DNA from 3 places in the Heliomicrobium sulfidophilum genome. Region 3 is predicted to be linked to each of the others. Evidence: riboswitches for the same ligand, from Rfam matches in the RefSeq annotation. Region 3 holds a riboswitch; each other region holds the start of a gene.
The links. A riboswitch is a leader RNA that binds a small molecule or an ion and turns the genes downstream of it on or off. The one in region 3 is predicted to bind cyclic di-AMP.
Positions count from the first base shown of each region.

Region 1: linked by a shared signal. The riboswitch ahead of AC0CW1_RS09220 (CBS domain-containing protein) and the one ahead of AC0CW1_RS03930 (cell wall hydrolase) in region 3 are both predicted to bind cyclic di-AMP.
Region 2: linked by a shared signal. The riboswitch ahead of AC0CW1_RS09125 (KamA family radical SAM protein) and the one ahead of AC0CW1_RS03930 (cell wall hydrolase) in region 3 are both predicted to bind cyclic di-AMP.

Region 1 covers NZ_JBVTZZ010000005.1:739,346-742,615, forward strand. Annotated here, with positions in the region: gene AC0CW1_RS09215 (HD-GYP domain-containing protein) at 1-1,007, opposite strand, end outside; cyclic di-AMP (ydaO/yuaA leader) riboswitch at 1,241-1,401, shown strand; gene AC0CW1_RS09220 (CBS domain-containing protein) at 1,414-1,854, shown strand; gene AC0CW1_RS09225 (MoaD-like domain-containing protein) at 1,968-2,222, opposite strand; gene AC0CW1_RS09230 (sigma-70 family RNA polymerase sigma factor) at 2,429-3,052, shown strand; gene AC0CW1_RS09235 (zf-HC2 domain-containing protein) at 3,057-3,270, shown strand, end outside.
Region 2 covers NZ_JBVTZZ010000005.1:715,080-718,349, forward strand. Annotated here, with positions in the region: gene AC0CW1_RS09120 (HD-GYP domain-containing protein) at 1-343, shown strand, start outside; gene AC0CW1_RS09125 (KamA family radical SAM protein) at 416-2,131, opposite strand; cyclic di-AMP (ydaO/yuaA leader) riboswitch at 2,329-2,464, opposite strand; gene hcp (hydroxylamine reductase) at 2,608-3,270, opposite strand, start outside.
Region 3 covers NZ_JBVTZZ010000004.1:468,337-471,606, reverse strand. Annotated here, with positions in the region: gene bshC (bacillithiol biosynthesis cysteine-adding enzyme BshC) at 1-884, shown strand, start outside; gene AC0CW1_RS03930 (cell wall hydrolase) at 996-1,763, opposite strand; cyclic di-AMP (ydaO/yuaA leader) riboswitch at 1,770-1,934, opposite strand; gene AC0CW1_RS03925 (sigma 54-interacting transcriptional regulator) at 2,136-3,270, shown strand, end outside.

The DNA of each region.
Region 1 (3,270 bases), on a different contig from region 3:
GTCACCAGCACCGTCGGCTGCATGGGCGAGTCCTCGTAGAACTGCACCACATAGCCCTCCTCGCCGGTGGAGAGACGCACCCGCGTGTTCAGCATCAGATCGCGGAGCCGGTCGATGAAGACGAAGAGGATGTGCTTGTCGAGGTGGTCCCGGGCGCTGGAACTCATGATGTTGACGGCGTTGATGTGATCAAGCCGCCCCCGGTAGGAACGGTTCGTCGTCAAAGCCGAGTAGACATCGGCGACAGCGACGATGCGGGCAAAGAGGTGGATCTGGGCGTAGCGCAGGCCGTTGGGATAGCCTTTGCCGTTGCACCACTCCTGGTGCTGGAGGATGCAGGCCATCTGCTCCTCGGGCAGGCGGACGCCGCTCTCCTGAAAGACCTTCATCCCCGCCTCGGGGTGGGAGCGGATGAGAGTAAATTCTTCGTCGGTCAGCTTGCCCTGCTTGTTCAGGATCGCGTCGGGGATGTAGATCTTGCCGATGTCGTGAAGGATGGCGCCGACAGCCAGGCTCTCCAACTCCGCTTTCGAGAGGCCCAGGCTCATGCCGATCATCGTGCTGAGCAGGCAGACGTCGACGGAATGATGGAGCGTATAATCATCGGTATCCCACAGTCGCGACAGGCGCAGACCGATCTTCTCATCACGGGCGATGGCAGAGACGATCTCCATCGTGGTGTCGCGAATGGCGTTTTCATTGAAGCCATGTCCCTCGCGCATGTCGAGAAAGACATCGCGCACCGTCTCAATGGACTGTTGGAACAGAACCTGTTCCTGTCCCACTTTTTTCAAAGATTCGTACTGCATCTCCAGGCCGGAAACCTTCGGCTTCTGTCCCGTCAAGATGCCGATCTCTTCCCATTTGAGGATCTGCCGGTAAATCGCGTCGGTGAGCAGCGTACCCTTGGGGATCAACAGCCGCCCGTCGACGGTGAAGACGTCGTCAGCTAGCGTATCCCCGACGGCATACTGTTCGGAGACTTTACCCGATCGCGCCGAAAACAATTACGCCCGCCCCCATTTCAGTCCCATTTTCATTCGATGAATTTTCGACGGCGCCGCCTTATTTTCCTCTGAAATAAAAAACAAAACCTTAACATAAAAACGTTAGCAATCATAAGAGAATTCCCTGCTAACGCCCCCCTGCGCCCGAATCGGGGGTTTTACAAAGGGGGCGAGGCAGTGTATGATTCCTTTGTAAGAACGGTTCCAAGGCGAATCCAGAAAATAGTCTTAATTTTCACAAATCGCTGAGTTCCCGGGCAGGGAAGCGGGGGAACCAACCGTAGCGGATAACACCGCCACTTCTGGGGTGAGTCCTGGGCCTCCGACGCTCAGGTAGGGCAACTCCGCCGCCCGAACCCGACAGCTAACCTCGTAAGCGTCGCTGGAGAAAGGAAGATTACCCGACGTGAACATCGCATTTTTTCTCATCCCGAAAAAAGATGTCATCCACCTCCCCATCCACTCTACCATGCGGCAGGCTGCCGAGAAGATGGAATACCACCGCTACACCGCCGTTCCCCTCATCGACAGCCAGGGCCGTTACGTGGGCACCTTGACCGAAGGCGATCTCCTCTGGAAGCTGAAGAATACGCCTGGATTGAGCTTCGACACCATGCACAAGGTCTCCCTCATCGATGTGCCGCAGCGGATGAACATCAAGCCTGTCCACATCTATGCAGAGATGGAGGAACTGATCTCCCTGGCCAGTGAACAGAACTTTGTCCCTGTCCTTGATGACCGCGGCGTCTTCATCGGTATCGTTCGTCGTCGTGAGATCATTGAATACTGCGCCGGCCTGTTGCAGGCGGGACGGTCGACCGTCCGGGTTGCCGCCAACGGGGGCTGACCGAGAATTCGCCTGCGAGTGATGACAACCCGTGGGATATTAATCAATAAGATAGTCACCTTTATCTGAGATAAACACCCGCGCCGTGAAAGAGAGGCTGCGGGTGTTGCTTTTTACCCTCCCCGCAACGTCTTCAGCCGAAACCTCGCCAAGAAACGCTCAAAGACATCCGGTTCGGCCCGGACGGTCACCACGATCTCGGGCAGGCGGAAGGCGCCGATGGAGACCTTCCGTTCCGCCCCCAAATCAACGCGCCAACCCTCTCCCTCGAAGCGCCCCGGCGACTGCTCCACACCGCCCAGTTCGATCAGGGCTTCTCCCAACTCCTTGCGCGTGATCGAACGCATCCGCATCTCTTTTTCCAGCATGGCCCATCCTCCGTTCCTATGTGATCATCCCAAACCTTTCCGGCTTGTCCGATTGCCCCGCTTCTTGTTATTGTAATCTTTGACGCGAACTCTTGCCAACGAGGTTCCCCTCATTATAAAACACTTTTCCCCGAGCCCCGAAAACCTTCCCTTCAGAAAAACAATGCCTGGCCTGTCACCTTTTCTCCCCCGGCGCCGTCTCTAAGATGGAAACCCAAAAGGGACCGTTGCGCAACGGCTATAAGGGGGCGAAGACCATCGACGGCCATCCCATCGCCATTTCAACTCCGATGTACGGTGAAAATATGGAACAGCGCTTTCAACAACTGTATCGGGAGATGGCGCCCAAGCTGGGCCGCCAGGCCGCCTTCCTTTTGGGGGACCCTGCCGCTGGAGAGGATCTCGTCCAGGAAGCCTTCCTGCGGCTGCATCGAACCGGTCTTGACACGGTGGAGCACCCTGCCGCATGGCTGAGCAAGGTGATCAGCAACCTCTGCTATAGCCACCTGCGCAGCGAAGGGAGCCGCCGGCAGCGCGAGGAAAAGGTCTTTCTCCTAGCCTCTGCTGAGACGGCGGCCACAGCCGCCCTGTCCGCCGAGCAGGTGGTCCTGGAACGGGAGGAGGCGCGCCTCACCCGCCTGGCCTTGGACCGCTTGCAGCCACGAGACCGCCTCGTCCTGCTGCTCAAGTTCTCCGGATTCAGTTACGACGAGATCGCCGTTGCCGCCGAGATCGGTCGCAGTTCCGTGGGAACAGTGCTCATCCGGGCCCGCGAGCGATTCAAAAAAGCCTATGAACTACTCCGCAACCAGCCGCTCAAAGGGGGGTGATCCGATGAACTGCCGTGATCAAGGAACCTGGCAGGCTTATCTGGACAACGAAGTAACCGCTGATGAAAAAGCAGAACTGCAACGCCACCTGGACACCTGCGCCCCTTGTTCCGCCACACTGGCTGAACTGACCGAACTGGAGCAATGGTCCGACCGGCGGGTGACCGCCTACGCCAAGGCGATCGAAACCGAGTCCTCCTTCCCGCCGTCGTCCCTCC
Region 2 (3,270 bases), on a different contig from region 3:
CCGCAAGGGCTACCTCCCCTACCAGGCCCATGAGATCATTCTGGCCGCCAGTTGCCGTGAACTGGACCCCAACCTCTCTCAGATCTTCTTGCAGAATATCGCCATCTACCCCATCGGCAGCACCGTTCAACTGAACACCGGCGATATCGGCGTCGTCGTCGACGTGAATAAGGCGTTCCAAAGCCGCCCTGTCGTCCGTCTCCTCTACGGCGCTGACGGAATCCCCTTAAAGCGGCCCTATGAGATGGACCTGACCCGGCACCTAACCGTCTTCGTCGACAAAGTGCTCTTTGAAGAACATGTGCGGGAATTGACGGCCCCCCACTACCAGGAAGCGAAATAACGAAAACAGCGAAGAGCCCCGGCGTTATCCGCCGGGGCTCTCTCGTTAGAGGGCCTGTCATTCAAGTGCGGCTTAATAGTAATACCAGATGCTCTGATACGCCTGGGGATCCTCGCCGCGCTGGGCCATCGCGTGCAAAAAATCCTGGATCGCCACGTCGGTAAAGAGGAAGGGCTGCGGATCGGAGGGCATATCCCAAGGGTAAAATTCGTAGATCCGCCGCCCCTCGCTGTCGACCATGATCACCTCATGGTCCTGGCCGGCGCGCAGGTAGTTTTTGCCGAGGCGGGGGATGTTGAAGACGGCTTCGTCGGAACGGACCAGGCCGGGCATGAGCCGCGCCTCTTCGGCCTGCTCCTGAAGGAGGCGGGCGATGGGGACCCGGTAAGCGCGCGTTTCCTCTTTGCCCTTGGCGTTGAAGGTGTAATAGGGGTCGACGCCGATCAGGCGCAAGAGCCGGCGCAGCGCCACCATCTCAAAGCGCCGGGCGTTTTCCAGCGTAAAGACGCCCTGGTTGTAGATGGGCAGGCCGCGCCGCCGCAAGCGCTGAACGGCTTCGGCCGCCTCAGGCGTCACCTCGTAGGGGTGTTCAAAGTGGGTCATGACGACCACTTCCCGCCGCCCCGGGATCCGGTATGACACCAGCAGATCAGCGAAGGCGTCGGTGATGCGCATGGGGAGGACGACGGGGGTGCGGGTGCCGATGCGGATGCGCCGGACATGATCGAAGGCGCTGACGGCGTCGAGCACCCGCTTGAGCGCCCCGTCCGACATGATGCCGGGATCGCCGCCGGTGATCAGCACCTCCTCCACCTCCGGATGGTGGCGGAACCAGGCCAGGGCCTTGCTCATCTTGTCGTCCGGGGCGGCCGCCGTCGGCGAGAGGACATCATCGATCTCCCAGTTGCGCTGGCAGTAGACGCAGATCTGGGCGCAGGTGTTGTAGGGCTTCAGGATGGCGATCATGGGGTAGCGGCGGGTGACGAGCCGTTCCGGCGACGTGTCGCCTTCCCCCATAAAGTCAAAATTCTTCGAGGGATCCCCTCGCCCCGCCAGCATGCCCTCCACATAATCCATTGGCGGCAGCACCTGGGCCCGGACGGCATGGTCAAAACGCCGGTGCGGTTCCCGGTCCATCAGCATGACGTAGTAAGGAGTGACCCCGAAGGCGAGCCCTTCGGCGCGCGCCTGTTCGATGGCTGCCCGCTCCTCATCGGTAAGATCGACCAGATCCTGCAAAGAAGCGGCGTCGCAGATGACCTGACGGCACTGCCAGCGCCAGTCATTCCACTCCTCCATCGTCGCCCCGAAATGCTCCAGGAAACGACGGCGGTTGGTTTGCCGCCGCTCGATCACATCGTCGCGCAACCCGTGGGCGAACCGGTCCACCTGTTCCTGCACCATGAGGCCCAGTCTGCTCAGGCGAGCGTCCCGCCCCAGCGCTGGCGTCGGTTGCGACTCATAGAGCCCCGTCTTTTCCTTCATCGCCAAAAAGAGATGGCGCATCTCCTCCACAAAAGCCTCTGTGGCGGAAACCGGCTCCCCGTGGGCCAACTGGTGGAGGATTTTCAGAGCGCTTTCATGGGTCAGTTCCTCGTTGCGGCGGGCAAAGATGTTTTTCAATACCTGGATCGCCTTGCGGCTGAGCGCCCGTTCCACTGGCGCCACCAGCGCCCGGGAATGAAGCACTTTTCGTTCAAAGTCGACCAAGTAGTTAAAGGCCCTCTCCCTGGCCTCTTCGAGGGTGCGGCTGTGGCAGAGCAGTTCGAAGAAAATCGGGTTCGCCACCCAAAAACGCTCCAATGCCCGCAGGAAATTGCCCTTACAGGCAACTTCAGGGGGCCACAAGGCAGCCCTGTGATCCATCGTGCCATTCTCCTCCTTGTTGTCAGTTTTAAAGATAAAAAAGCCCTCGGCCTGGAAGAGCCGGGGCTTTAATGCGCAATGAAATAAGAGCCTGAACAAATGATGCAGACTGTTGCGCCCCAACGTACCATCCACGCTGACGAAGTTAGCTGACGGATTCGGGTGGATTGCTCACCCTACCGGCCTGGCGGCCGGATTCACCCCAAAAATTGGTTCCCCCGCTCCCTGGTGCCAGGAATTAAGCGTTCTCGTGGGCGTATGTTGTTGTATCGTATACAGTATATCAAGGTTTTCCAAGGAAGTACACAACTTTCCCCAAAAAAGGGTAAAGCGTCCCCTTTTGGCAAGAGGGCCGCTTTTGTTCCAGTTGGGGCACAATATCTGAATCGCTATGCTACTTACTCGCCGAGCATCTTCTTGAGGTCTTCTTCGACGTTGCCGATCAGGTTCAGGCCGAAGTTTTTCACGAGCACATCAACCACATTGGCCGTCAGGAATTCGGGCGCCCGGCCGCCCAGGTAGATGTTTTTCACGCCGAGGCTGAAGAGGCCGAGGAGGATGGCGCAAGCCTTCTGCTCAAACCAACTGAGCACGATCGACAGGGGCAGGTCGTTGACGCTGCAGCCAAAGGCGTCCGCCAGGGCCAGGGCGATCTTGACAGCCGAACCGGAGTTGTTGCACTGACCGAGATCGATGTAGCGGGGGATGCCGTCGATGTCGCCGAAGTCGATGTCATTGAAGCGGTACTTGCCGCAGGAGGTGGTGATGATCACGCAGTCCTTGGGCACCGCCAGTGCAAGTTCGCGGTAGTATTCCTGCTCCTTGATCGGGGCGTCGCAACCGGCGATGACGAAGAAGCGGCGGATCTTGCCGGCCTTGACGGCTTCGATGATCTGCGGCGCCAGGGCCAGCACGTTCTCATGGTGGAAACCGGTCGTCATCGTCTTGTCCGACGCCCAGTTGGCTTCCGGCAGGGAAAGGGCTTTTTCAATCAGCGCCGAGAAGTCGTCGTTGACGATCTTCGGCACGCCTTCCAAGCCGGCGCAGCCGTAGGTCCACAT
Region 3 (3,270 bases):
TCTTCACGGGGGTCCTCAAAAACAACGCTGCCCTGGGCGAAGGTCTGGCCCAAGGCGTCCGGCGGATCCGGGAACTGGGGTACACGCCTCAGGTGGAAAAGGGCCCAGAAGAGACGAACCTCTTTTTCTTTCATGAGGGCCGCCGGTTGCCCCTGGTCCATGACGGAGCAGGTTTCCGGCTCCGGGGCGCTGATGTCGCCTTCACCCGCGATGAACTGCTCGATCTGGCCCGTCGTGAGCCAGCGCATTTTTCCGCCAATGTGGTCACACGCCCGCTTTTGCAGGATACGCTCCTGCCCACGGTCGCCTATGTGGCCGGCCCCGGCGAGATCGCTTACTTCGCCGCCTACCGTGATGTCTATAGGGCCATGGATATGGGAATGCCGCCCATCGTTCCCCGGCTGAGCGCTACCCTCGTGGAGGGATTTGTAGAGAAGCTGTTCCATCGCTACGACCTGTCCTTCGCCGAAGTTCCCTCAATGCTCGAAAAACGATTGAAAGAAGAATTGGCCGCCCAGGACGAACTGGGCATCGACGATCTCTTTGAGCGCCTGGAATCGAGAGTCCGGGAGGCTTACCTGCCGGCTATTGAGCGCATCGCTAACTGGGACCGCCAGACGGAAAAACTGGCCGAAGAGAACCTGGCTCGCGTCATTGCCCAGGCGCGCTTCCTGCGCCAGAAGGTCGAGCACCGTCACCGCCAGCGCTGCCAGGACACGCGGAGTCACTTCCGAAAGTTGGAACAACACCTCTGGCCGGGCGCTCCGCAGGAGCGGGTCTACAACATCTATCCCTACCTGTTAAAATACGGCTCCACCCTCATCGAAACGCTCCTGGAGACGCCTGTCGAATGGCTCGACTCCCATTGTCTGATCCGGTTCTGACTTATCGGTGCTGATCGAAGAGAAGGAAAAAAGCCGCACCGGTCATTCAAAAACATCCGGCGCGGCCTCTCTATATACTTTTTAATTTTTTATATCAAGTTAGCATTCAAATTACATAGCGAAGAGATGGTTGCCGATCTTGGTGGTGATCACCCGATTGCGCATCCAGCCATCGGAAGATTTGCCGGGATTGAAGAAGAAGAGGGCGCCTTTGGAGGGATCCCAGCCAGCCAGCGCATCCTGAGCCGCCTTTTGGGAGAGGGTGCTCGCCGGGCGGTTAATCATCCCGTTTTTCACTGGTGTGAACTGCCAGGGATCATAGATGACGCCAGCGACAGAGGCAGGGAACTTGCCGCTCTTTGTCCGGTTGAGCACGACGGCGCCGACGGACACCATGCCTTCATAGGGCTCTCCGGAGGCTTCCGCCTCGATCAACCGGGCCAGCAGGTCCACGTCAGATTGGCTGACGCCGCTGTTCGCGCTCTGGTTTTGACGGCCGATCCCTGTGGGCACCTTGAGGACCTGATCAGGACGAATCTCATCAGCGGTCAGTCGGTTCAGTTCCTTAATGGCCCAAGTGGAGGAGCCGAAACGGTTGGCGATTAGAAAGAGACTGTCGCCCGATTTGACGGTGTAGGTAAAAACGTCAGGGATGTTCAGCACTTTGCCGGAGGTCAGGTTGCTGGGATCGACCTTGTTGGCGCTCTGAATCAGGGTCCAGGGAAGACCGAAGCGCTGTCCCAACGAATAGAAGCTGTCACCCGGTTGGGTTGTGTACTGCCATGCATGGGCCGGGGTTACAGCGGCGCCTCCCCAGAGCAGGAGGGTAAAAGCTGCCGACAGCATCCCGGCGCGCAGCCAGGAACGACGGAAGACCATGAAAGCAATCATCCTTTCCTACGCCTTCGGAGTTAGCTGACGGGTTGGGCCAGAAAGGTTGGCCCTCTTCCGAAGAAGATTCACCCCTCGCAGTCGGCAAGCGACTGCGGAACGACCAGTGATGGTCGCGGTTCCTCCGTACCCCCTTTGGGGATTCGGCGCTTTATTTTTGATTCTCCGCAATTATACCGACCTGGACAGGCCCTGTCATGACGATCATTCTTCCTCCAGCGGAAGAGTCTGGACGGTTTGCCAACTCCTTCGACCCCGTGACAGCAATGTAGACACTGTGTCCAAAGAATATGGCAGTTCAGAAGGAAAATTGCCCAATATGTAGAAATATCAGAAAAATACGAAAAGGAGGTGTGCCTTGTGCAACAACGAGATGAAATCGTCACCCAGTTGTTCAACTGGGTGGCTATCATTAATGCTTCCCACAACCCGATTATCGCCACAGACCATGAGGGACTGGTGCGCGTCTTCAACAAGGCCGCCTCCCGCGCCTTTGGCAAAGAGGCCCGCCATGTCATCGGTCTGCCGATCGAGGCTGTCATTCCCAGATGCCGTCTGCGCGAGACGATTCAAACAGGCCAACCCCTGACCGGCTTGCGCTTCAAGTACCAGGAGCGGATCTTTTTCGTCAACCTGACCCCCATCCTGCGCAAACAGCGACTCGTCGGCGCCGTAGCCATTTTACAAGACGTGACCGAATTGGAATCGGTCGTGGAAGAACTCAACCGCGTGAAAGAACTGAAGGGCACCCTGGAGACGATTTTAGAGGCCGCTTATGACGGTATCATCGTCGTCAACGCCGAGGGCGTGATCACCATGGTCAATCAGGCCTACTGCAACTTCCTGGGATTTCGCGAGTCCGACCTGCTGGGTCGCCATGTGGCCGACATGGTCGAGGGGACGCGCATGCACATCGTCTTACAGACAGGACAGCCGGAAGTGGGCGACCTGCAGCATACCGGCGTCCATGACTACATCGCCATGCGCATCCCCATCGTCAAAGATGGACAGGTGGTTGGGGCTGTCGGCAAGATCATGTTCAAAAACGTGAACGAACTAAACGCCCTGGCCTCGAAGATCAATACCCTGCAAAAGGAGTTGAACTACTACAAGGTTGAGTTGCAAAAGTTCCGGGGCGCTCGCTACAGCTTTGAGGCCGTTGTCGGGACCAGCTATGCCATCCGGATGATCAAAGAAACGGCCCGGCGGGTGGCCCGGACCGATTCAACGGTCCTGCTCCGGGGAGAGAGCGGCACAGGCAAACAACTGCTGTCTCACGCCATTCACATCGAGTCAAATCGGAAAGAGGGACCCTTCATCCAGATCAGTTGCAGTGGCCTGGGACCGGAAGCGCTGGAGATCGAACTGTTCGGCGCCATGGGAGAGGCGCCGGCGTCGGCGTCATCGGGCAAGTATGCCCTGGCCCACCGGGGCACGTTGCACATCACCGACATCGGTGACATGCCTCTTCCAGCGCAGGCCCGGCTGGTCCGGC